2 regions of the Gordonia sp. Z-3 genome follow, and region 2 is predicted to be linked to the other one. Evidence: riboswitches for the same ligand, from Rfam matches in the RefSeq annotation. Region 2 holds a riboswitch; the other holds the start of a gene.
What was found. Region 2 has a riboswitch for cobalamin ahead of VX037_RS20030 (FecCD family ABC transporter permease). Riboswitches for the same ligand answer to the same signal wherever they lie in the genome.
Positions count from the first base shown of each region.

Region 1: another riboswitch for cobalamin. It lies ahead of VX037_RS10040 (CbtB domain-containing protein); the one in region 2 lies ahead of VX037_RS20030 (FecCD family ABC transporter permease).

Region 1 is NZ_JAZARS010000007.1:123,406-133,944, reverse strand. Features, by position in the region: gene VX037_RS10060 (glycerol-3-phosphate dehydrogenase/oxidase) at 1-1,292, shown strand, start outside; gene VX037_RS10055 (pyridoxamine 5'-phosphate oxidase family protein) at 1,397-1,819, shown strand; gene VX037_RS10050 (DNA-formamidopyrimidine glycosylase family protein) at 1,918-2,715, opposite strand; gene VX037_RS10045 (ATP-dependent helicase) at 2,708-7,345, opposite strand; cobalamin riboswitch at 7,383-7,522, shown strand; gene VX037_RS10040 (CbtB domain-containing protein) at 7,555-7,791, shown strand; gene VX037_RS10035 (CbtA family protein) at 7,818-8,639, shown strand; gene VX037_RS10030 (histidine phosphatase family protein) at 8,642-9,130, shown strand; gene VX037_RS10025 (acyl-CoA dehydrogenase family protein) at 9,287-10,513, shown strand; gene VX037_RS10020 (Nramp family divalent metal transporter) at 10,514-10,539, opposite strand, start outside.
Region 2 is NZ_JAZARS010000019.1:74,050-84,588, forward strand. Features, by position in the region: gene VX037_RS19985 (glutathione peroxidase) at 1-341, opposite strand, end outside; gene VX037_RS19990 (hypothetical protein) at 364-1,071, opposite strand; gene VX037_RS19995 (TetR/AcrR family transcriptional regulator) at 1,116-1,808, opposite strand; gene VX037_RS20000 (oxygenase MpaB family protein) at 2,016-3,239, shown strand; gene VX037_RS20005 (cutinase family protein) at 3,282-4,181, shown strand; gene VX037_RS20010 (globin domain-containing protein) at 4,205-4,606, shown strand; gene VX037_RS20015 (NAD(P)-dependent alcohol dehydrogenase) at 4,676-5,719, shown strand; gene VX037_RS20020 (LLM class flavin-dependent oxidoreductase) at 5,759-6,613, shown strand; gene VX037_RS20025 (competence/damage-inducible protein A) at 6,655-7,938, shown strand; cobalamin riboswitch at 8,007-8,150, shown strand; gene VX037_RS20030 (FecCD family ABC transporter permease) at 8,283-9,320, shown strand; gene VX037_RS20035 (ABC transporter ATP-binding protein) at 9,317-10,147, shown strand; gene VX037_RS20040 (ABC transporter substrate-binding protein) at 10,144-10,539, shown strand, end outside.

The sequences.
Region 1 (10,539 bases), on a different contig from region 2:
CCCGGTCCGGCGCACTTCGCGTGGCTCCCGCGCTGAAACGGAGTTCGTTGATCGGTGGCATCCGATACCACGACACGGTTGTCGACGACGCAAGGCACAGTCTGACCGTTGCCCGCACGGCGGCCAACTACGGTGCGGTCATCCGCACGTCCACCCAGGTGGTCGGTTTCCTGCGCGAGTCCGACCGGGTTCTCGGTGTGCGCGTTCGGGATTCGGAGACCGGCGACGTCACCGAGATCCGCGGTCACTGTGTGATCAACGCGGCCGGGGTGTGGACCGACGAGGTCCAGGCGCTGTCCAAACAGCGCGGCCACTTCCGGGTACGTGCGTCCAAGGGTGTGCACATCGTGGTGCCTCGAGACCGGATCGTCAGCGAGACCGCGATCATCTTGCGCACCGCGAACTCGGTGTTGTTCGTGATCCCGTGGGAGACGCACTGGATCATCGGCACGACCGACACCGACTGGAATCTCGACCTCGCGCATCCGGCTGCCACCCGCGCCGACATCGATTACATCCTCGAGCGGGTGAACGAGGTGCTGGTGACCAAGCTCACCCACAATGACATCGAAGGCGTCTACGCGGGGTTGCGCCCGCTGTTGGCAGGGGAGGACGACGAGACCTCGAAGCTGTCCCGTGAGCACGCGGTGGCGACGGTGGCGCCCGGGTTGGTGTCGATCGCGGGCGGCAAGTACACCACCTATCGGGTGATGGCCGCCGACGCCGTGGACGCCTGTACCGATTTCATCCCCACCCGGGTGGCACCGTCGATCACCGAGCGGGTGCCGCTGCTCGGAGCCGACGGATACTTCGCGCTCATCAACCAGTGCGAGCATCTCGGCCAGCGATTCGGGTTGCATCCCTACCGAATTCGTCGTCTGCTCAACCGGTACGGATCGTTGATCGATGACGTCCTCTACTACGCCGACGACGATCCGTCACTGCTGCGCCCGCTCGCCGCGGCACCGCAGTACCTGCGCGTGGAAGTGGTCTATGCGGCGATAGACGAGGCTGCACTGCATCTCGAGGACGTGCTCGCGCGCCGGACGCGCATCGCGATCGAGTACCCGCACCGCGGCGTCGACTGCGCGCGGGAGGTGGCGGAGTTACTCGCGCCCATACTCGGCTGGACCGAGGAACACACGGCGTTCGAGGTGGCCACCTATATCGCCCGCGTGGAGGCGGAGGTCGCGTCGCAGCGCCAGCCCGATGACGATTCCGCCGATGCGCTGCGTGCGGCGGCCCCGGAGGCTCGCCCCGAGATCCTGGAGCCCGTTCCGGTTCCTGAGTGACCCGCGCGGATGGTCGTGGTGCCCATCACAGGAAGATGGGGACCTTCGACTCTGCCGAACACGTTCCGGTGGACGGAGAATGGTGTATGGCAGAAGGACAGGACATGGTCGACAACGCGGTTGAGGAACTCACCACCGACGAGGCGTGGGAACTGCTCGGGTCCACCGAGTTGGGACGCATCGGCCTCAGCGTCGGCGGTCACCCGGACATCTTCCCGGTCAATTACATTGCCGGAGAAGGTCGGATCACCTTCCGGACCGGCGAGGGTACCAAGCTCTCCGAGATCGCGGTCAACGAGAACGTCGCCTTCGAGGCGGACGACCACGATGACCAGCGCGGCTGGAGCGTCGTCGCGAAAGGCACCGCACGCGTGCTGGTTTCGACTCATGACATCGCTGCCGCCGACGAATTGTCACTGCGTCCGTGGATTCCCACGATGAAGTACAACTACGTCGAGATCGCGGTCACCGAGATCTCCGGGCGGCGGTATCTGTTCGGTCCTGAGCCGGAACGGTACCCGGTCTAGCTGTTTGCGAACAGCGCCATCGGGGGCGGGTATCGCCTCGCCTCATGCTGCCGTCGCGAAACACTTCCTGTCGGACGGTGAACGGTGTCTGGCAAGCGTCATGACTGACACTGTCGGCAGAAGTAGATCACGCGATCCTCGCCGATCGAGCCGAGCTGGTCTCGCTCGATCGGCGAACCACATCTGCGACACAGTTGGCCGCGCCGACCGTAAACCCACATGCGTGCATTGGGCGCGGTCTGGCCGGTCGTGGTCCGGGCCGTCCGCAGCCGGTTGGCCCACAACACCCGGCGGGCCAGGTCGACCATGGCCGTGACGTCGACTTCGCGCACCGGTCGGGTGGGCAGCACCCTGCGAAGGAAGCACAGCTCGCTTCGATAGACGTTGCCGATGCCCGCGACGAGCCGCTGGTCGAGGAGCGCGGTTCCGATCGGCTCATCGGCGCGGGCCTCGATGCGGCGGATGGCCTCGGTGGGCTCCCACTCGGCGCTCAGCAAGTCCGGTCCCAGGTAGGCAAGGTCCTGATCGGGGGTCTCGGTGAGCTCCAGGATGCCGAGGTCGAAACCGACGGCTTCGTGCGTCGCGGTACGTAACACGACCCGTGCCTGGTACCCGGGACGACGCCATTTCGTGCCGATGGGGTGGACATGCCAGGCGCCCTCCATCTTCAGGTGCGAATGCAGACTGACCCTGGCGAGTCCCGAGTCGTCGTCATCGGATCCGCCGACATCGATGAGGAGATGTTTGCCCACCGATCGGACCGAGGTGACCGTTCGGCCGGTCAGGTCGGCGGTGGCCAGCGACGGTATCCGGAACTGTGTCCGCGTCAGCCGTTGACCGTCGAGCGCCGCCCGCAGTCGTGCGGCGGCGGCGAAGACGGTGTCGCCCTCAGGCATGCCTGCCGTAGCGCATGCGAACACCGCGCGGTGTGGTGGCGAATCCGGCCTCGATCAGGATTCGGCCGAAATCCGAGGTCAGCACGGGCTCGGAGTCGACCTGATCGATCATGAGCCGAGCCACGCGGCCCGAGCGGACGATCTCGGCGAGAGCGCCGGCGGCGGTCTGCAGAGCGGGAAGCGATTCGGTGAACGTCAGCAGGGTCTTGCCGCCTCGTTCGACGTACACGACGAGTTCGCCGCCCACCATGACCACCATGGCGCCTGGTTTGCGACCCGGGCGGTGTCGGCCGTCCTCGGCGCGGGTCGTCGGCCAACCCAAAGCGGCGCCAAACGGATTGGCCGGATCTGTGGCCGCCAGCACGATCGCCGGTGGGGTGCGCCGATCGTCGAGGGCGTGGCGACGCAATTCGTCGATGGTTGCGGTCGAAGCGAACTGCGCACCACCCAGGCCGTCGACGAAGTAGCCGCGCCGGACCTGACCGTTGTCCTCGAACACGGTGAGGGCCTTGTAGATCCGGTAGAACCCGCCGACAATGTCTTCGTTGGTGACACTTCCGCGCGTGATGACCCCATAGCGCGCGAGCAGCTGATCGCACAGCGCCTGCGTGGCCACCGTCGGGTCGGTGGTGATACGGTCGGGAACCACCCAGCGGCCACCGGCGGTGGGCGGGACACTCTGGCCGGCACCGTGTTCGGTGAGATAGCGGGTGGACAGCCGCTGCGCCCGAAGTCGCGGCGCGCGTCCACGGGCCCGGTGGGCCGGTGCCGATCGCGGCGACGACGAGGTGCGCCGCGGTGCCAACATCGCGCGCACCGGAGCGAACGAGTCATTGCTCACCTGACCTGCCCACACCAGATCCCAGAGGGCGGCCTCGATGTCGGCGGCGGACACGGTGCCGTCGGAGGACACCGACTCGGCGAGCTTGCCGAACCGTAGCGCGCCGCCGGGGGCCAGTGCGGCGGTGAGTCGGTCGTGCACTCCGGTGGTGTCGATCTCGTCGGCGGGAGCCAACGTGAGCGGTGCGACATCCACCGGATGCAGGGCGATCCAGCCGTCCGACCCACCGATACGGCCGTGCCCGGACCAGATCACCTCGCCGGAGCTGAGCAATTCGTCGAGCATCGCCGGACTGTAGTCGGTGACGCGGGCGGGTAGGACCACCGATTCCCACGCCGAGGCGGGCAGCGGGTAGCCGGCCAACTGGTCGATCACCGTCGCCACCCCGTCGACGCCGCGGAGTTGTTCCTCAGGGGTGACATGCTGCCAGGACGCGGTGAAGCGGGTGAGGGTCTCGTGGTCGACCGGCGCGACCTCGGCGCGGCTCGCCGCCAGAGAACCGCGACGGATCTGACCGAGCACATCGGCATGGCACCACTGGGTCGCGTGCGGTGCGCCGGTCCGGGTTTGCGTGCCCTGCTCTGTCTCCTGGGCCTCAGGGAGAAAATCCCCCTCGATGACCCGACGGTCGGCGGCCAGCCGGACGAGAGTGTCGCGGACGACCCCGACCGCCATGCCCAGTGCATCGGCGGCCTCGGTGACGGTGAACGGGCCGTGCGTCCGTGCATATCGGCTCACCAGATCCCCCACCGGATCACCCACCGGTTGCAGGAAGGCCGCCGGAATGCCCAGCGGGGCCGGAACGCCGAGACCGTCACGCAATCGGGCGGTGTCGTCGATCGACGCCCACAGCGCTCGGCCACGATGGGTGATCGAGATGATCTGGCCGGATCGGTGCAACTCGGTCAGCTGATCGATCGCGGGTGTTTCGCCGCGATAGCGTGCATCGACGTCAGCGGTGTCGAGAGGACCGAGCCAGCGCAACAGGTCGACGATGTCCTCGGCATCTCGGGCCTGACGCTCGGCAACGGTGCGCTGCAGGCGTGCGGTCACCTCGGCGATCACGCCGGGATCGAGCAGCTCGCGCAAGTCGACGCGGCCGAGCAGTTGCGCGAGCAGGCTGGTGTCCAACGAGAGCGCGGCGGCCCGGCGTTCGGCCAGCGGTGCGTCGTCGGCGTAGAGGAACGCCCCGATGTAGCCGAACAGCATCGATGCGGCGAACGGGGAGGGGCTTGCGGTCTCGGTCTCGACGACTCGGACCCGCCGCTGGCGGATTCGGGTGAGCAGGTCGGTGAGCGCAGGAAGGTCGTAGACGTCCTGCAGACACTCTCGCACCGTCTCCAGGATGATCGGGAAGTCGGGGAATTGTGAAGCGACGGAGAGCAATTGTGCGCTGCGCTGACGCTGCTGCCAGAGTGGGGCGCGACGGCCGGGGTCGCGTTTGGGTAGCAACAGGGCACGCGCTGCACATTCGCGGAATCGGGAGGCGAACATCGACGAGTCGGCGAGAGCGTCGGTGACCCACTGCTCGATCTCATCGGGATCGAGGACGAAGACCGACGCGCCCGGCGGGTCGTCGTCGGTGTCGGGCAGCCGCACGATGATGCCGTCGTCGGAGGCCGTGGTGGCGCCTTCGAGGCCGAGTGTCTGCAACAATCGTGCCGAGATCGCACTGGCCCACGGTGCGTGCACGCGCAATCCGTAGGGCGAGTGCAGAATCAGGCGCCAATCGCCGAGTTCGTCGCGGAAACGTTCCACCACCAATGTGCGGTCGGTGGGCAGGTGGCCGGTGGCCTCCTGCTGTTCGGCGACGAGGGCGGCGAGGTTCTGTCGGGCATTGTCGGTGAGCCCGAGCCGGTGCGCGTGTTCGGCCAATGTGTCGGGATCGGCCACCGCCCCGGTGAACTTGCCGATCGCCGCACCGAGTTCGGCGGGGCGACCGATCGTGTCGCCGATCCAGAACGGCAACCGGCCGGGCTGGCCGTAGGCCGGTGACACCAGCACCCGGTCGTGGGTGATGTCCTCGATGCGCCAACTCGTGGCACCGAGCGCGAAGACATCCCCGACGCGCGACTCGTAGACCATCTCCTCATCGAGTTCGCCGACGCGGGTCGACTTCTCGCCGACCATGAACACGCCGAACAGTCCGCGATCGGGGATCGACCCGCCGGAGGTGACCGCCAATCGCTGCGCCCCGCGGCGTCCGACGAGTGTCCCGGCATCCCGGTCCCAGGTGACGCGGGGCCGTAGTTCGGCGAACTCGTCGGAGGGAAAGCGTCCGGAGATCAGGTCGAGGGTCGCCTCGTACACCTGGCGGCCGAGCTCGCGGTAGGGCGCGGCGCGGCGGACGAGGTCGTACCATTCGTCCACGTCGAGGTCGTCGACCGCGGCGGCCGCGATGGTCTGCTGGGCGAGGATGTCGAGGGGATTCTGCGGTACCCGTAGTGCCTCGATGGCGCCGTCGAGCATCCGTTCCACGGTCACCGTGCAATGGATCAGGTCGGTCCGGTGCTTGGGGTAGAGCACCCCCTGCGAGATCTCACCCACCTGATGGCCCGCGCGGCCGATGCGCTGGAGTCCGCCGGCCACCGACGGCGGGGCTTCGACCTGCACCACGAGGTCCACCGCGCCCATGTCGATGCCGAGTTCCAGCGAGCTGGTCGCCACCACGCACGGCAGGCGTCCGGCCTTGAGGTCGTCCTCGATCTCGGCGCGCTGTTCCTTGCTGACCGAACCGTGATGCGCGCGGGCCAGGATCGGGGCGGCGCCACCGCTGGCGCCGCTGGCCATGATGTACGCGGGAGCACCGCCGGCGACGGTGGGGTTGGCGGACGGATTCGGCACATTTCCGGTGCGCTCGGCGTGGATCTCGTTGAGGCGGGCGGTGAGCCGCTCGGCCAGTCGCCGCGAATTGGCGAACACGATGGTCGCGCGGTTCTTCTCGATGAGGTCCACGATGGACGACTCCACGTAGGGCCACAGCGACCCGGCGGTGGGGGAGAACGCGTCGTCGAGGTCTTCGCCGGCAGGTGTGTCCGGTGGTGGCGGGATGTTGGCCATGTCCTCGACGGGCACGTCGACCCGCAGATCGAAGGTCTTGGCCGCCTTGGGACGGACCACCGTGCACGGAGCGCTGCCGCTGAGGAACTCCGCCACGACCTCGGGTGGACGGACCGTCGCCGACAGTCCGATGCGCTGAGCCGGCCGGTCGAGCAGTTCGTCGAGCCGCTCGAGGGAGAGCGCGAGATGGGTACCGCGCTTGGTGGCCGCGACGGCGTGCACCTCGTCGACGATCACCACCTCGACGTCGGTGAGTGTCTCGCGGGCGGCCGAGGTGAGCATCAGAAAGAGCGATTCGGGGGTGGTGATCAGGATGTCCGGCGGAGTTTTGACCAGGGCCCGGCGCTCGGCGGCGGGGGTGTCGCCCGAGCGCACCCCGACGGTGATCGCCGGTTCGGGCTCACCGAGTTCCTGCGCCGCCCGGGTGATGCCGGTCAGTGGAGCGCGCAGATTGCGTTCGACATCGACCGCGAGCGCTTTGAGGGGGGAGATGTAGACGACACGTGTCCCGCGCTTCCGGTCGGGTCGGGCGGCGAGGCGATCCAGCGCCCACAGGAATGCCGACAGTGTCTTGCCGGAGCCGGTGGGCGCGATGACCAGGGTGTTGTTGCCGTCGGCGATGGAGGCCCACGCGCCGGTCTGCGCCGCGGTCGGTTCCTCGAACGCGCCGTCGAACCACCGCCGGGTGGGGGCGGTGAAGCGGTCGAGTACGGACGTCTTGCGGGGCACTCTGCCATCATCCACCACACGTCCGACAACGCCGGTAGTACAGTCATCACACACCAGTGCGCGGGGAATCCGGTGAGAGTCCGGAGCGGTCGCGCCGCTGTGATCCCGTCGCAGTACGGCCACCGAGCCCATCGGCGGCGGGAGAGCCAGAATGCCGCCTGGTGTGTGTTCGCCAACGGATGGGACGCGCAATCCCAGAAAGGACCACCATGACCGCCTCCACGCACTCATCATCGGCCCGCGCAGTGGCCGCGCCGAGCCTTGCGGTACCCAATGTCTCCGCGGCCAGCGCGGCGCTGTGGCTCAGCCTCACCGTGCTGCTCGCCGGGCTGGCCTATTACTTCCTCGGGTACGACCAGGGCGCGGTGAGCGTCTTCGGTTCCGACACCCACGTGCACGAATTCGTGCACGACGCCAGGCACTTCCTCGGTTTCCCTTGCCACTGATCGCCACTGGTAGGAGACAACCGAACATGGAGAAGAAATTCATCGGCGCAGGCCTGCTCTCGGGCCTGGTCGCCGGCATCGTCGCGTTCATCTTCGCGCGGCTGTTCATCGAACCCCTGGTGGTCGAGGCGATCGACTACGAAGAGGGACGCTCCCACGCCGAGGAAATGCTCGCCGGTGAGCACGGTGGCCACGAGCACGGCGAGATCTTCTCGCGCTCGATCCAGGAGAACGTGGGTGCCGGGATCGGAACCATTGTGTTCGCGGTCTGCATGGGCGCGTTCTTCGCGGTCGCGTTCACCGTGCTGTGGGCCTACCTCGGCCGTCGTCACCCGGCCACGGACCCGCGGATGGCCGCCGTGGCGCTGGGCGCGATCGGGTTCGTCGCGGTGTTCGCCGTGCCGTTCTTCGCCTATCCGGCCAACCCGCCGGCGGTGGGCGACGACGACACGATCGGTGCGCGCAGCGCGGCATTCCTGACGATCACCATTTTGTCGGTGGTGTTCGCAGTTGTCGCGGTGGTCCTGGCGTTGTGGCTGCGGCCACGGCTCGGCGGGCTCGTCGCGGGCGTGCTCGGGGCTCTCGCGTATCTCGTCGCGGTCTCTGTCACGATCATGCTGCTCCCGGAGTTCCACGAGGTGCCCGGCCCGCTGTCCGACGCCACCGGGCAGATCGCGTTCCCCGGTTTCCCGGGTGATGTCATCGGCGACTACCGGGTGTATGCGATTGCCGATCAACTGATCATGTGGACCGTGTTGACCGTCCTCTTCGCGCTACTCCTCGGACGTCTCATGCGATCGGGTTCCGACGAATCCCCCGACGCCCACGTCGCGCAGGTCGACGCCTGACGATGCTGATCGTCACCGCCGGCCGCACCGGCCCCAACAGATCGGTGCGGTTCGGCGGTGATGCATCTCTGGACGATCGTGGACGACGCGACGTGGCCGGACTCCGCGCGGAGGTCACCGCGACCATCGGCACCGGCCGTGTTGCCGGTGGTCCCGAGCGTGCGGTGGTCGAGTCGTCTGACGTGTTGCAGATCCAACCCGTGACGACACCAGCTCTCCGATCCCTTGATGTCGGTCGGTGGACGGGGCGGATGCCGACCGAGATCACCCCGGATGACTTGGCCGCCTGGTTCACCGATCCGGTCGCCCGCCCGCATGGTGGGGAGAGCGTCGCACGGTTCGTGGAGCGGATCCACCGGTGGTATGTCACCGATGGCGCCGATACCGACGTGTGCGTCGTCTCGATGCCGGTTGCACAGGCACTGCTGTGTACCGACCCCGAGGAGTTCTTCGGCGTCGAGATCCGACCGGCGACGATCTATCACCGCTGACAACTCTCGCCTCGGACGGCCGGGACAGCGGACCCAAGACACGAATTTCGGAATCCGTACCTTTACAACCCGGGTGACGCCTGACACAGTAACCTGGCAGGAAAGTGGAACATGTTCAGCCCGTACTGGCGGGCGCGGCGGTGGGGAGTTGTGACGATGTTCGAGTGGTCCGAAGAAGACCTGATGGTGCGGGATGCGTTGCGCGCGTTCATCGACAAGGAGATCAAGCCGCACATCGACGAACTCGAGACCGGTGTTCTGCCGCCGTATGACATCACTCGCAAGCTGCTGGCGACCTTCGGTGTCGACGCGATGGCCAAGGACGCGTTGGAGAAGGAGCTCGCGGCAGAGGCGGCCGGTGAGAAGCCGTCGGGCGGCGGTGGCGGCGGTGGCATGTCCGGGTCGATGTTCATGATCGTCAACATCGAGCTGGCCGGGGTGTGCCTCGGACTGGTCGGTTCGATGGGCGTCAGTATGGGGCTGACCGCCTCGACGATCCGCGGCAAGGGAACACTGGCGCAGAAGAAGCGGTGGCTGCCCGAACTCGTCACGATGGAGAAGGTGGGCGCGTGGGCGATCACCGAACCCGATTCCGGGTCGGATGCGCTGGGCGGCATGAAGACCACGGTTCGCCGCGACGGTGACGACTACCTGCTCAACGGGCAGAAGACGTTCATCACCAACGGTCCCTACGCCGACACCATCGTCGTGTTCGCCAAACTCGACGACGGCAGCGACACCGCGATGCGCGATCGCAAAGTGCTCTCGTTCGTCCTCGACAAGGGCATGCCCGGTCTCACCCAGGGCAAGCCGTTCAAGAAGATGGGTATGACGAGTTCGCCGACCGGTGAACTGTTTTTCGACAATGTGCGCTTGGGTAAGGATCGTCTGCTCGGCGAAACCGAGGACACCGGCGCCGACACCCGCGGCGGTGAGGGCGCCAAGGCAGGATTCACCGCCGAGCGCGTCGGCATCGCCGCGCTCTCGTTGGGCATCATCAACGAGGCGCAACGTCTGTCCATCGACTACGCCAAGACCCGCAAGCTCTGGGGCCAGGAGATCGGCCAGTTCCAGCTCATTCAGCTCAAGCTCGCCGAGATGGAGGTGGCCCGGATCAACGTGCAGAACATGTTGTTCAGCGCGATCGAACGCGGTCAGGCCGGCAAGCCACTGAGCCTCGCCGAGGCCTCGGCGATGAAGCTGTACTCCTCGAAGGCGGCGACCGACGTCGCGATGGAGGCCGTACAGCTGTTCGGCGGCAACGGCTACATGGCCGAGTACCGGGTCGAGCAGCTCGCGCGCGATGCGAAGTCGCTGATGATCTACGCGGGCAGCAACGAGATCCAGGTGACGCATGTGGCCAAGGGGTTGCTGAGGGGCTGATCAGGCACCCGTCACCACCAAACCGA
Region 2 (10,539 bases):
CACTCGTAGAGGGGATGCGCTTCAGAGCCGTTGACGTCGATCTTGGCGAACATCGGGAACGTCACGTCGTAGGTCAGCGAGCAGAAGTTCTTGATCTCCTCGGCATCGCCGGGCTCTTGATGAGCGAACTGGTCGCAGGGAAAGCCCAGCACCCGCAACCCTTTGTCCGCGAACTCGCGGTTGAGTTGTTCGAGGCCCTCGTACTGCGGAGTGAAGCCACACTTCGACGCCGTGTTGACGATGAGCAGCGGCAGCCCCGCGTACGTGGACAACGGCACCGGAGTGCCGTCGATGTCGGTGGCGGTGAAGTCGTAGGCGGTCGTCTTGTCGGAGCTGGTCATCGGTACCCCCTGTCGATGCCGGTCAGGTGTAGGCCGGCGTGCCGAGAATCTGGTCACATGCGGTGACACCTTCGACAATGCCACGTTCAAAGGCCGCGCCGCGCTCGGACCCACTGCCATGCGACGTCCGCTCTGGCAGCGAGTACATGAACGCCGTCGCCTCATCGCGTTCGGCAGCGGTCATCTCGCCGCGCCGCACGAACCACGACCACGCCGCCCCCGACCAGCAATCACTGGCCCACTCGAGTCGCCGCAGCGCGTCGGCGGGACCGAGAACGGTCACCGACACCGGCTTCAGACCGATGGCCTCCTGCACGCCGTGGCTGGACTCGTGTACGAACGTGGTCAACGCCCGCGCCGGCGTCCGGATCAGCGCCGCATCGGTGACCCAGTTGACGAAGGTGATGGTGTTGCAGTGGTGCAGACCGAGATTGAGCACCGTACCGACTTCGGCGTAGACGCACACATCCCGGTTCTGCGGATTCCACGAACCGCCCAGTGCTGGATTGCTCACCGCCACCGTCCGACGGACCGCCGTGGATCGTCCGGTGTGATCGAGCCACTCGCGGGTCAGTGCGACCGCACAGGCCACGTTGTCTCGCGGCAGTTGCGCATTCCGGCACAACGAGCGGTCGCCGTACAGGGTCACCGTCCCGGCGGGCGCAGGCGCCGCGGAAACGCCTGGCGCACCGCCCATCCCCGTGAGCACGAACGCCCCGACCACCGCCATGACAAGTTTGCGCCCGACCATATCGTACCGGTGCCCGGACGTGTTCACGGTTTCGGTGGGTTCAGCATCGGCACCAGGTACTGGCGCGCAATCGCCGCCAACTGCTCGTCGTCGTGCACGTCGACGAGTTGACTGGGCACGGTGAGGAACGAGTTCGAGAATCGGACCATCATCTCCGCGGTCAGCTCGGTGTCGAGGTCGGCGGCGATGTTGCCGGCCAATTGCTCCTTGCGCAGCTGCTGGGCGAGGAACTGGCGGACCGCTGCGAGCATGCGGCCGTCGTCGGCGCCGATCGAACCGGCGAGCAGAGTCGGTTCCGTCTCGATGAGGCCACCGATGAGGGGGTTGCCGAGGATCGATCGCAGGGAACTGACGAAGCCGAACACCACGCGTTCCTCCGCCGTGTCCGCCTCGCCGATGTCGGCGAGAAAGCGCAGGAAATACCGCCGGAACTCGCGCAGGATGACCTGCTCGACCAGCGCATCCTTCGTGTCGAACTTCCGATAGATGGTCACCCGGGACAGCCCCGCCCGCCGGGCGACCTCATCCATCGACGATCGCTGGATGCCCATGCGGCAGAACTGGTCGAAGGCGGCGTCGAGCAAGCGGGCCCGGGTGGGGTCGTCGGGCTCGTCGAAATCGCCACCCACCACCGCCACATAGGCCCGCTGCAGCAGGGATGGGGATTGCGGAGGCGACTGGATGCCCGGCGTCGCGGCAGCTTGGCCTGGTTTCACTCTCACTCCTCGCCAGTCGTGCGCGAAGCATACCGCGAGGCCTCTGCGTTCGCCGTCAGCACGTGTGACTACACCTGTGACCACTTTGCCTTGTGAGTGGTGTCACACTGTGATAGTTCTATGTAACAGAGTTACAGCCTTTGTTACATCGCTTCATCATGATCGGGGCGTCATCGAGTCGGGTGGCGAAGACGGGAGCCAAGAAAAATGGAGAATCTGAGCAGGCGGAACATGTTGAAGGCCGGCGGCACGGTGGGCGCAGTGGGCGCCCTCGCGACCGTCAGCCAAGCAACACCGTGGACGTGGTCACCGGCGGGTTCGGTACCCGGACGGGGCAGCGGCGCCAACCCCCAGGGGGTCTGGGACGACGAGGCCGACCCCGTCGTGGCGAAGCTCTTGGAGCGCGGCCAGGTGCAGCGGGTCAATGAACTACTCCGCGGATGGACCAAGAACGGCCAGCCGTTGCCGGCCGGTCTCCCGAACGAACTCCGTGACTTCATGGAACACGCGCGTCAACTGCCATCGTGGACCGACCGCGGCAAACTCGAGACGGCGGTGCGGTTCAACCAGAAGCGAGGCACGTACCTCGGCGTCCTGTACGGCTTCGCCAGCGGCATGATGAGCACCGTCATCCCCCGCGAAGCCCGGGCGGTGTATTACTCGCAGGGTGGCGCGGACATGAAGGACCGCATCACCAAGACGGCCAAACTCGGTTACGACATCGGTTCGCTCAACGCTTATCGACCCGACGGCGAGATGATCGTCACCTGCCTCAAGACCCGACTGGCCCACGCATCGGTGCGCACTCTGCTGCCGCAGTCGCCCTGGTGGAACCACTCGGCGCAGGAGAAGATCCCGATCAGCCAGGCCGACATCATGGTCACCTGGCACAGCCTGCCCACCACCGTCATGCGCATGCTGGAACGGTGGAACGTGCCGATCGCCGCCGACGAATCGGACGGCTTCCTGCACTCGTGGCAGATCACCGCACACATGCTCGGCGTCCAGGACCAGTACATCCCGAACTCCTGGAACCAGGCAGATGCGCAGGCCCGGCAGGTGTTGGACCCGATCCTCGCCCCCACCCCGGAGGGCAAGAAGCTCGCCGACATTCTGCTCGATCTCGGCATGAACCTCGACCTGAGCCTGTTGTCGCGCGGCGTGCTGGGTGCGCTCACCCGGTTCATGTTGGGTGACAAGATCGCCAACTGGCTCGAGATCCCGCGTGAGCCGGTGTGGAGCCCTCTACTCGAGACAGCCTGGGGGCCCTACGTTCTCGTTCGCGAAGGACTGCTCCAGGTGGGCATGCCGAAGGAAGCGTACTGGCTCTTCGACGAGTTCCTGCGCCAGTTCGTGCTGTTCTACATGTCCGAGCTGCGGATGCCGATCAACATCACCATCCCGGTGGCCAACAACCCGCGCTACAACTGAGGCCGGTACCGCTGTACACCAACGAAAGTCGGGGGAAGCACGATGACCGTGCGCGGCTGGTTCGTGGTGCTTGTCGTCGTGGTGGCCGGATTCGTCGTGCCGGCCACTGCGGCGGCGGTTCCGTCACATCACGCGAAATGTCCTGGCCTGTACGTCCTGGCCATTCCGGGCACCTGGGCCGACGCCGCCGCCCCCGGGATTCTGCGTGAGATCACCAGCGATCTCGGACCCCGGACGCTGGTTCACTATGTCGGCTACAGCGCGACCGCCTTCCCTTGGGAGACAGCCATCTACGGCCGATCCAAGGCGCAGGCGGTGGCCAACACGACCGGCTTGGCCCGTGCCATGGTGCGCCGCTGTCCCGGCACCAGGTTGGCGATCACCGGCTATAGTCAGGGCGCCGACGCGGCCGGGGACGTGGCCGCCGAGATCGGCACCGGCCGTGGCGCGATCCGGCCAGAGCAGGTGGCCGGGGTGGTTCTCATCTCCGATCCCCGCCGCTCCCATCGGGACAACCTGGTGGGCCCACGACTGACCGGCCAGGGCAGCGGCGGACCGCGGTTGTCCGGTATGGGCTACCTGAGCCCACGCACCTACAGCATCTGCGCGCCACGGGACCTGTACTGCAACACGCCGCGCGACTATTACGTGACCCGGATCGTCGGGTATCTCGCCGAGACCAGCGACCCCACCCCGAGTCAGATGGGTCAGTATCAAGCCGAGGCCGGCGCCATCCTCGACGAACTGCTCGCCCAGGGTGGCATCGGCGCGGTCGGCCGTGAGGTGAGCAATCAGCGTGCCCGCCAGCAGATCACCGTGTTCAACAGGTTTCTGCAGTCCGGCGTGCACACCAACTACGCGGCCTTCGTGGTCGCCCCCGGAGTCAGCGCCGTGCAGTGGGCGCACAACCATCTCGCAGCCCTGGCCTCCGCTCATTCCTGACCCATGATCTGGAGCACCGTGTGATGGACAAGCAGATTCTCGAAGAAAGCCTGGCGTCGGTGGACCTCCCCGACGACGGCCTGACCGTGCGGTTCTACGAAATCCTGTTCGAGAGGTATCCCGACGTCGAGCCGATGTTTCAGCGCGACAACAAGGTTCAGGCGGCGATGCTGCGCACCGCCATTGTGTCGGTAATCGACAACCTCGATGACGGCGAGTGGTTGACCACCAACCTCGAGTCCCTCGGACAGCGGCACGCCGCGATGGGTGTCACCGCACCGATGTACGAGGCGGTCGGCGAATGCATGATCGCGGCGATGACCGAGATCGGCGGTGACGCGTGGACGCCGGCGATGACGAGGGAATGGGGCGAGGCACTCAGCGCAGTGTCGGCACTCATGCTCGCCGGATACCCGCAGACCTGACAGCCACGTTTCGGTCGCCGGTCACCGGGGAACACCTTGGGTGAACCCGCATACGAAAGGTGTGAACGTATGAAGGCCATCCAAATCGTCAAGCCCGGCACCGAACCCGAACTCCGCGAGGTCGACAAACCCGCGCCAGGTCCGGGCCAAGTACTGCTGAAGGTGTCGGCCGCCGGCGCCTGCCATTCCGACGACTTCGTGTTAAACATGCCGGCCGACGGTTTTCCTTATCCGCTACCGATGACGCTAGGACACGAGGGCGTCGGTGTGGTCGCGGAGACCGGCACCGGCGTGGACAACGTCTCGGAGGGGACCGCGGTGGCGGTATACGGACCGTGGGGATGCGGAGTGTGCCACTTCTGTTCGCGTGGGATGGAAAACTATTGCAGTCGCGCAGCCGAGCTGTCGATCACCCCACCCGGCCTGGGCGTCGACGGTGCGATGGCCGAGTACATGCTCGTCGACGACCCGCGCCATCTGGTGCCCATCGGCGATCTCGACCCGGTGCGCACCGCACCTCTCACCGACGCCGGACTCACCCCGTACCACGCGATCAAGGCGTCGCTGCCCAAGCTCGTCGGCGGTACCACCGCCGTGGTGATCGGCGCCGGCGGACTCGGGCACGTCGCCATCCAGTTGCTGCGTCACCTGACCCCGTCCCGGATCATCGCGCTCGACGTGACCGAGGACAAGCTGTCCTTTGCCAAGGAGGTCGGTGCCCACGAGGCCGTCCTGAGCAACGACGATGCCGTCGACAACGTCCGCGCGATCACCGGCAAGGACGGGGCGACGGCGGTTTTCGACTTCGTCGGCTTTCAACCAACCCTCGACATCGCGATGGGTGTGGTAGGCACCATGGGTGATGTCGTCATCGTCGGCCTCGGTGACGGCGCCGCCACCGCCAAGGTCGGCATGTTCACCCAGCCCTACGAAGTATCGGTACGCGCGCCCTACTGGGGTTCACGCAGCGAACTGATGGAGGTACTCGAGTTGGCGCGCGATGGAGTGCTCGACGTGTCCGTGGAGAAGTTCGCCCTCGACGACGGCCTCGACGCCTACCGCAAGCTCGCCGCCAACGACCTGCGCGGACGGGCGGTCGTGGTGCCGGGCTGAATTCGGTCCCACACCACACTCACTCGGTACGGTCAGTTCATGCGCTACGGAATCTGCATCCTGCCCGACCAGCCGTGGACGTCGACCCGACCGCTGTGGCAGCGTGCCGAACAGATGGGCTTCGACCACGCCTGGACCTACGATCACCTGGTCTGGGGCGGACTTCCGGATGCACAGTGGTTCTCCTGCATTCCCACGCTGACCGCCGCGGCCACGGTCACCGAGCGCATCGGCCTCGGCGCTTTCGTGGTGTCGCCCAACTTCCGGCATCCCGTGGCGTTTTCTCGTGAGGTCCAGACACTCGCCGACATCTCCGACGACAGGTTCCTGCTCGGCCTCGGTGTCGGTGGTACCCCCGACGACACACTGCTCGGGCAACCCGAGGTCACCGTCGGGCGGCGCGTGAACCGCTTCCACGAGTTCACCGATCTGCTCGATCAAACTCTGCGCGACGACCACGTGACCGCCGACGGCGAGTTCTACCGGGCGCGCGACATGCGGTTGGTCGGCGGCAGCGTGCGTGAGCGGGTGCCACTGTTGTTGGCGGGCAACGGGCCCCGCAATGTGCGGTTCGCCGCCGAGCGTGGTGACGGCTGGATCACCACCGGTACATCGGCATCTTCGCTCGACGAGTGGTTCGGCGGCGTGGCACGGATGTGTCGTGTGCTCGACGAGGCGCTCGCCCAACGCGCACGCGCCGACTTCCCTCGGTATCTCAGCCTCGACGCCTCCCCGCGCAATGCGCTGGAAAGTGTGCACCTGTTCGACGACATGGTCGGGCGTGCCGCGGACCTCGGATTCTCCGATGTCATCGTGCACTGGCCACGCGACGATGAGCCCTACCGTGCGCCACTCACCGTGCTGGAGGCACTGGCGGCCCGCGGTCTGTCCTGACTCCGACACCGCGACCGTCGGCCGTCGATAGACTCGGCCGGGTGAGTGTGCGTGCGGGCATCGTGGTGACCGGGACCGAGGTGTTGTCGGGGCGGGTGGCCGATCAGAACGGGCCGTGGGTGGCCGATCGCCTCCTGACGATGGGGGTCGACGTCGCCCACATCACCGTCTGCGGTGACCGGCCCGCCGACCTGCTCGCGCAATTGCGTTTCCTGGCCGCCGACGACGTCGACCTCATCGTGACGACCGGTGGGCTCGGCCCGACCGCCGACGACCTCACCGTCGCGACCGTCGCCGACTTCTGCGGACGCGCCCTGAATCTCGACGCCGAACTCGAGGCACACATCACCGCGATCATCGACCGCTGGATGAAGCGCCGCAACGCCCAACCGGACAGCGCACCCCTGCGCGCCGGAATCCGCAAGCAGGCACTGGTTCCCGACGGTGCCGTACCGATTCCACCCACCGGTACGGCACCCGGTGTGGCGATCCCGGTCGACGGGGCCGGCATGCCGACGATTCTGGTGCTGCCCGGACCGCCGCGTGAACTGCAGGCGATGTGGCCGACCGCGCTCGACACACCACCTGTCCGCGATGCGTTGGCGGCCCGGATCGATCACCGCCAGGAGGTGATCCGTGCCTATGGGCTGTCGGAGGCCGATCTCGCCGAGACGTTGCGCTTGGCCGACGACACGATCAGCGGTGTCGGCGATCTGGAGGTCACCACCTGCCTTCGGCACGGTGAACTGGAGATGGTGACACGCTTCGTCGCCGAGGCGGCACCCGCCTACGCCGAACTGGCCGCGCTGATCGCCGAACACCATGGGAAGCAGGTTTTTTCCACCGATGGATCGACCATCGACGACCAGGTCGTGGCCGCGTTGTCCGGTCGGACGATCGCGACGGCCGAATCCTGCACCGGCGGCATGGTCGCGGCCCGGCTCACCGATCGCGCCGGGTCGTCGGCCTATCTGGTGGGCGGTGTGGTCGCCTACGCCAACGAGGTCAAGTCCGGACAGCTCGGCGTGCCGGCGGCGATGATCGCCGAGCACGGTGCGGTCAGCGAGCAGGTGGCGGCCGCGATGGCCGACGGCGCCGCCGACCGGCTCGGCGCCGATGTCGCGGTCTCCACCACCGGGATCGCCGGACCCGGTGGTGGTACGGACATCAAGCCGGTGGGCACGGTGTGCTTCGGGGTGGCCGTGTCCGGCCGGCCCACCGCGACCTGGACGCGATATTTCCCCGGTGATCGCGCCAATGTGCGGATGCTGTCCACAGTGGCGGCAATGCACCTGGTGGCGGGCGTGCTGGACGACCCTTCGTGACGAGGACCGAGGTACCGAACGCCGCACCAACCGGATAGCTGGGCAGTAGCCGACAAATCCGGCTTGATAGCCTGCACGCAGAGAACGGTGCCCATCCGCGGTATGCGGATGTCAGGGAACCCGGTGAGAATCCGGGACTGGCGCGCAACGGTGTGGGAAGACGAGCTTCGTCGATCCCGAGTCCGACTACCTGCCGTTCTCGTATGAGTCCACCGGGTATCTCGCGCACAGATCCCCCGACATCACGAGGTAGCCGTGCACAACGCTCACCGTCATAACCCTCCCATGTACGAGACGACACCTCGGTCACGGTGGTGACCGCCCGCGCGGCGACCCCACCCGATCTGTCGGCACGCCGGTTGTCGCCCGCCCCGCTGGCCGTGGCATTGGCGGCACTTACCGCCGTCAGCATCGTCACGTCGGTCGCATTCGGTTCCGAACACATTCCCGTCGCCGACGTGTGGGACACCGTCCTGGGGAGGCTGACCGGCGACACCACCGACACCGCGTACTCGGTCATCATCTGGGACCTGCGGTTGCCTCGGTCGGTGCTGGCCGCCATCGTCGGTGCCGGTCTGGCGTTGGCGGGCGCACTGATGCAGGCGCTGGTGCGTAACCCCCTCGCCGAGCCCTACCTGCTCGGGGTGTCGGCCGGTGCGGCGGTGGGCGCCACGTCGGTGATGACGATGGGAACACTCTCGGCACTTGGCTTGTGGGCGCTGTCCGGCGGCGCCCTGCTCGGCGCACTCGCTGCCACTGTCACGGTCTATCTGGTGGCCCGCGTGCAGGGCGGTCTCACCGCGATTCGACTGATTCTGTCCGGAGTGGTGCTCTCGTCTGCGTTCATGGCGCTGTCGTCGCTGATGGTGTTCACCGCCGGCGACCCGCAGGCCGCCGAGAGCGTCATGTTCTGGATGCTGGGCAGCGTCGCGGGTGCCACTTGGGCGAAGGTGCAGTTGGCCGGCGTCGTCGTGTTGGCCACCCTGCTCGGCATGGTGGTGATCCACGCCTGGCTCGACGCCTACGCCGCCGGCAACGACACCGCGTCTTCGCTCGGCGTGCCAGTGGCTGCGCTGCGCACCGCGCTGTTCGCGGTGCAGGGGGTTCTGGTCGGCGTACTCGTCGCGGTGGCCGGCGGTATCGGCTTCGTCGGCCTGATCATTCCGCACGCCGCCCGCCTGGTGGTCGGTGCGACCCACCGGGCGATGCTGCCGGTCGCGGTCTGCGGTGGAGCGTTGTTCCTCGAGTGGGTGGATGTGTTCTCGCGCGTCGCCGCGGCGCCGCGGGAGATGCCGTTGGGCATCGTCACCGGCCTGATCGGCGCACCTATCTTCCTGTTCTTGATGGGTCGTCGGCGCTACACGTTCGGACCCACCGAATGAGCGTGCGCACCGACGCCGCGTCCTACGTCGCCGACCTCCGGGCCAACGGTGTCGCGTGTCGCCGCGGATCGCGAACCATTGTCGCCGGCGTCGATGTGACGATCCCCGCCGGTACCCGGATGGCGCTGGTGGGGCCCAACGGCGCCGGCAAGACGACGCTGCTGCGGGTGCTGGCCGGCCTCGAGTCACCAGCAACAGGCGCCGTGTACGTCGGCGGTGCCGATCTGCATGCGATGCGCGCGCGACAGCGCGCACGGACGGTCGCCGTCGTCGCGCAGGAGGAGCAGCCGTCGGCGGAGTTGACAGTGGCCGAAGCGGTCGGCCTCGGGCGCACCCCGCACCGCAACCCGTGGGCCGCCGGCGCGGACGCCGAACGCGAGATCGTCGCCGACGCTCTGGAGATGGTGGGGCTCGGCGACGCCGGCGGACGTTCCTGCATCGCGCTGTCCGGGGGTGAACGCCACCGGGTCGTCCTCGCCCGCGCGTTGGCGCAGCAGACCCCGATGCTGGTCCTGGACGAACCCACCAATCATCTCGATGCCGCCTGGCGACTCCGGCTGATGCGCATCCTCGACAAGCTCGACCGCACCATCGTCGCCGCGATGCACGACCTCGACCTCGTCCTGCGACATTTCGACAGCGTTGCCGTCATCGCCGACGGTCGCCTCGTGACCCACGGCCCGCCGGTCGAGGTTCTCGACAACCGCGTTCTCCGTGACGTCTTCGCCGTCGACGGCGACATCATCACTCACCCCCGCACCGGCAGGCCACACCTGCTGCTCACCGACGCCACGCCGTCGCCCCCTCCTGGAAGGACACTCACATGATGCCCACCTTGCGTCCCGTCACCATCGGGATCGCTGCCGCCGCAGCAATTCTGGGTCTCACCACAGCCTGCGGCACGACGGACTCCACCGATGCCGATGCCGTCGCCGGCGACCACGTCACCGTCACCAACTGCGGCGCCGACGTCACCTACCCCCAGCCCGTGCAGCGACTGTTCGTCAATGACGGCGGCATGATCGCGATCGCCTTGGCCGCCGGCGCGCACGACCAGATCGTGGCCGTCAGCTCGATGGCCCGCGACTCCGAGGTGCTGCGGCTGGCCTACGGACCGCAGGTCGACGACCTCCATCAGGTCTCCCCCGATCAACCCACCCTGGAGAACATCGTCGGTGCCCGCCCGGAGGTCCTCTACGCCGGTTACAACTACGGCATG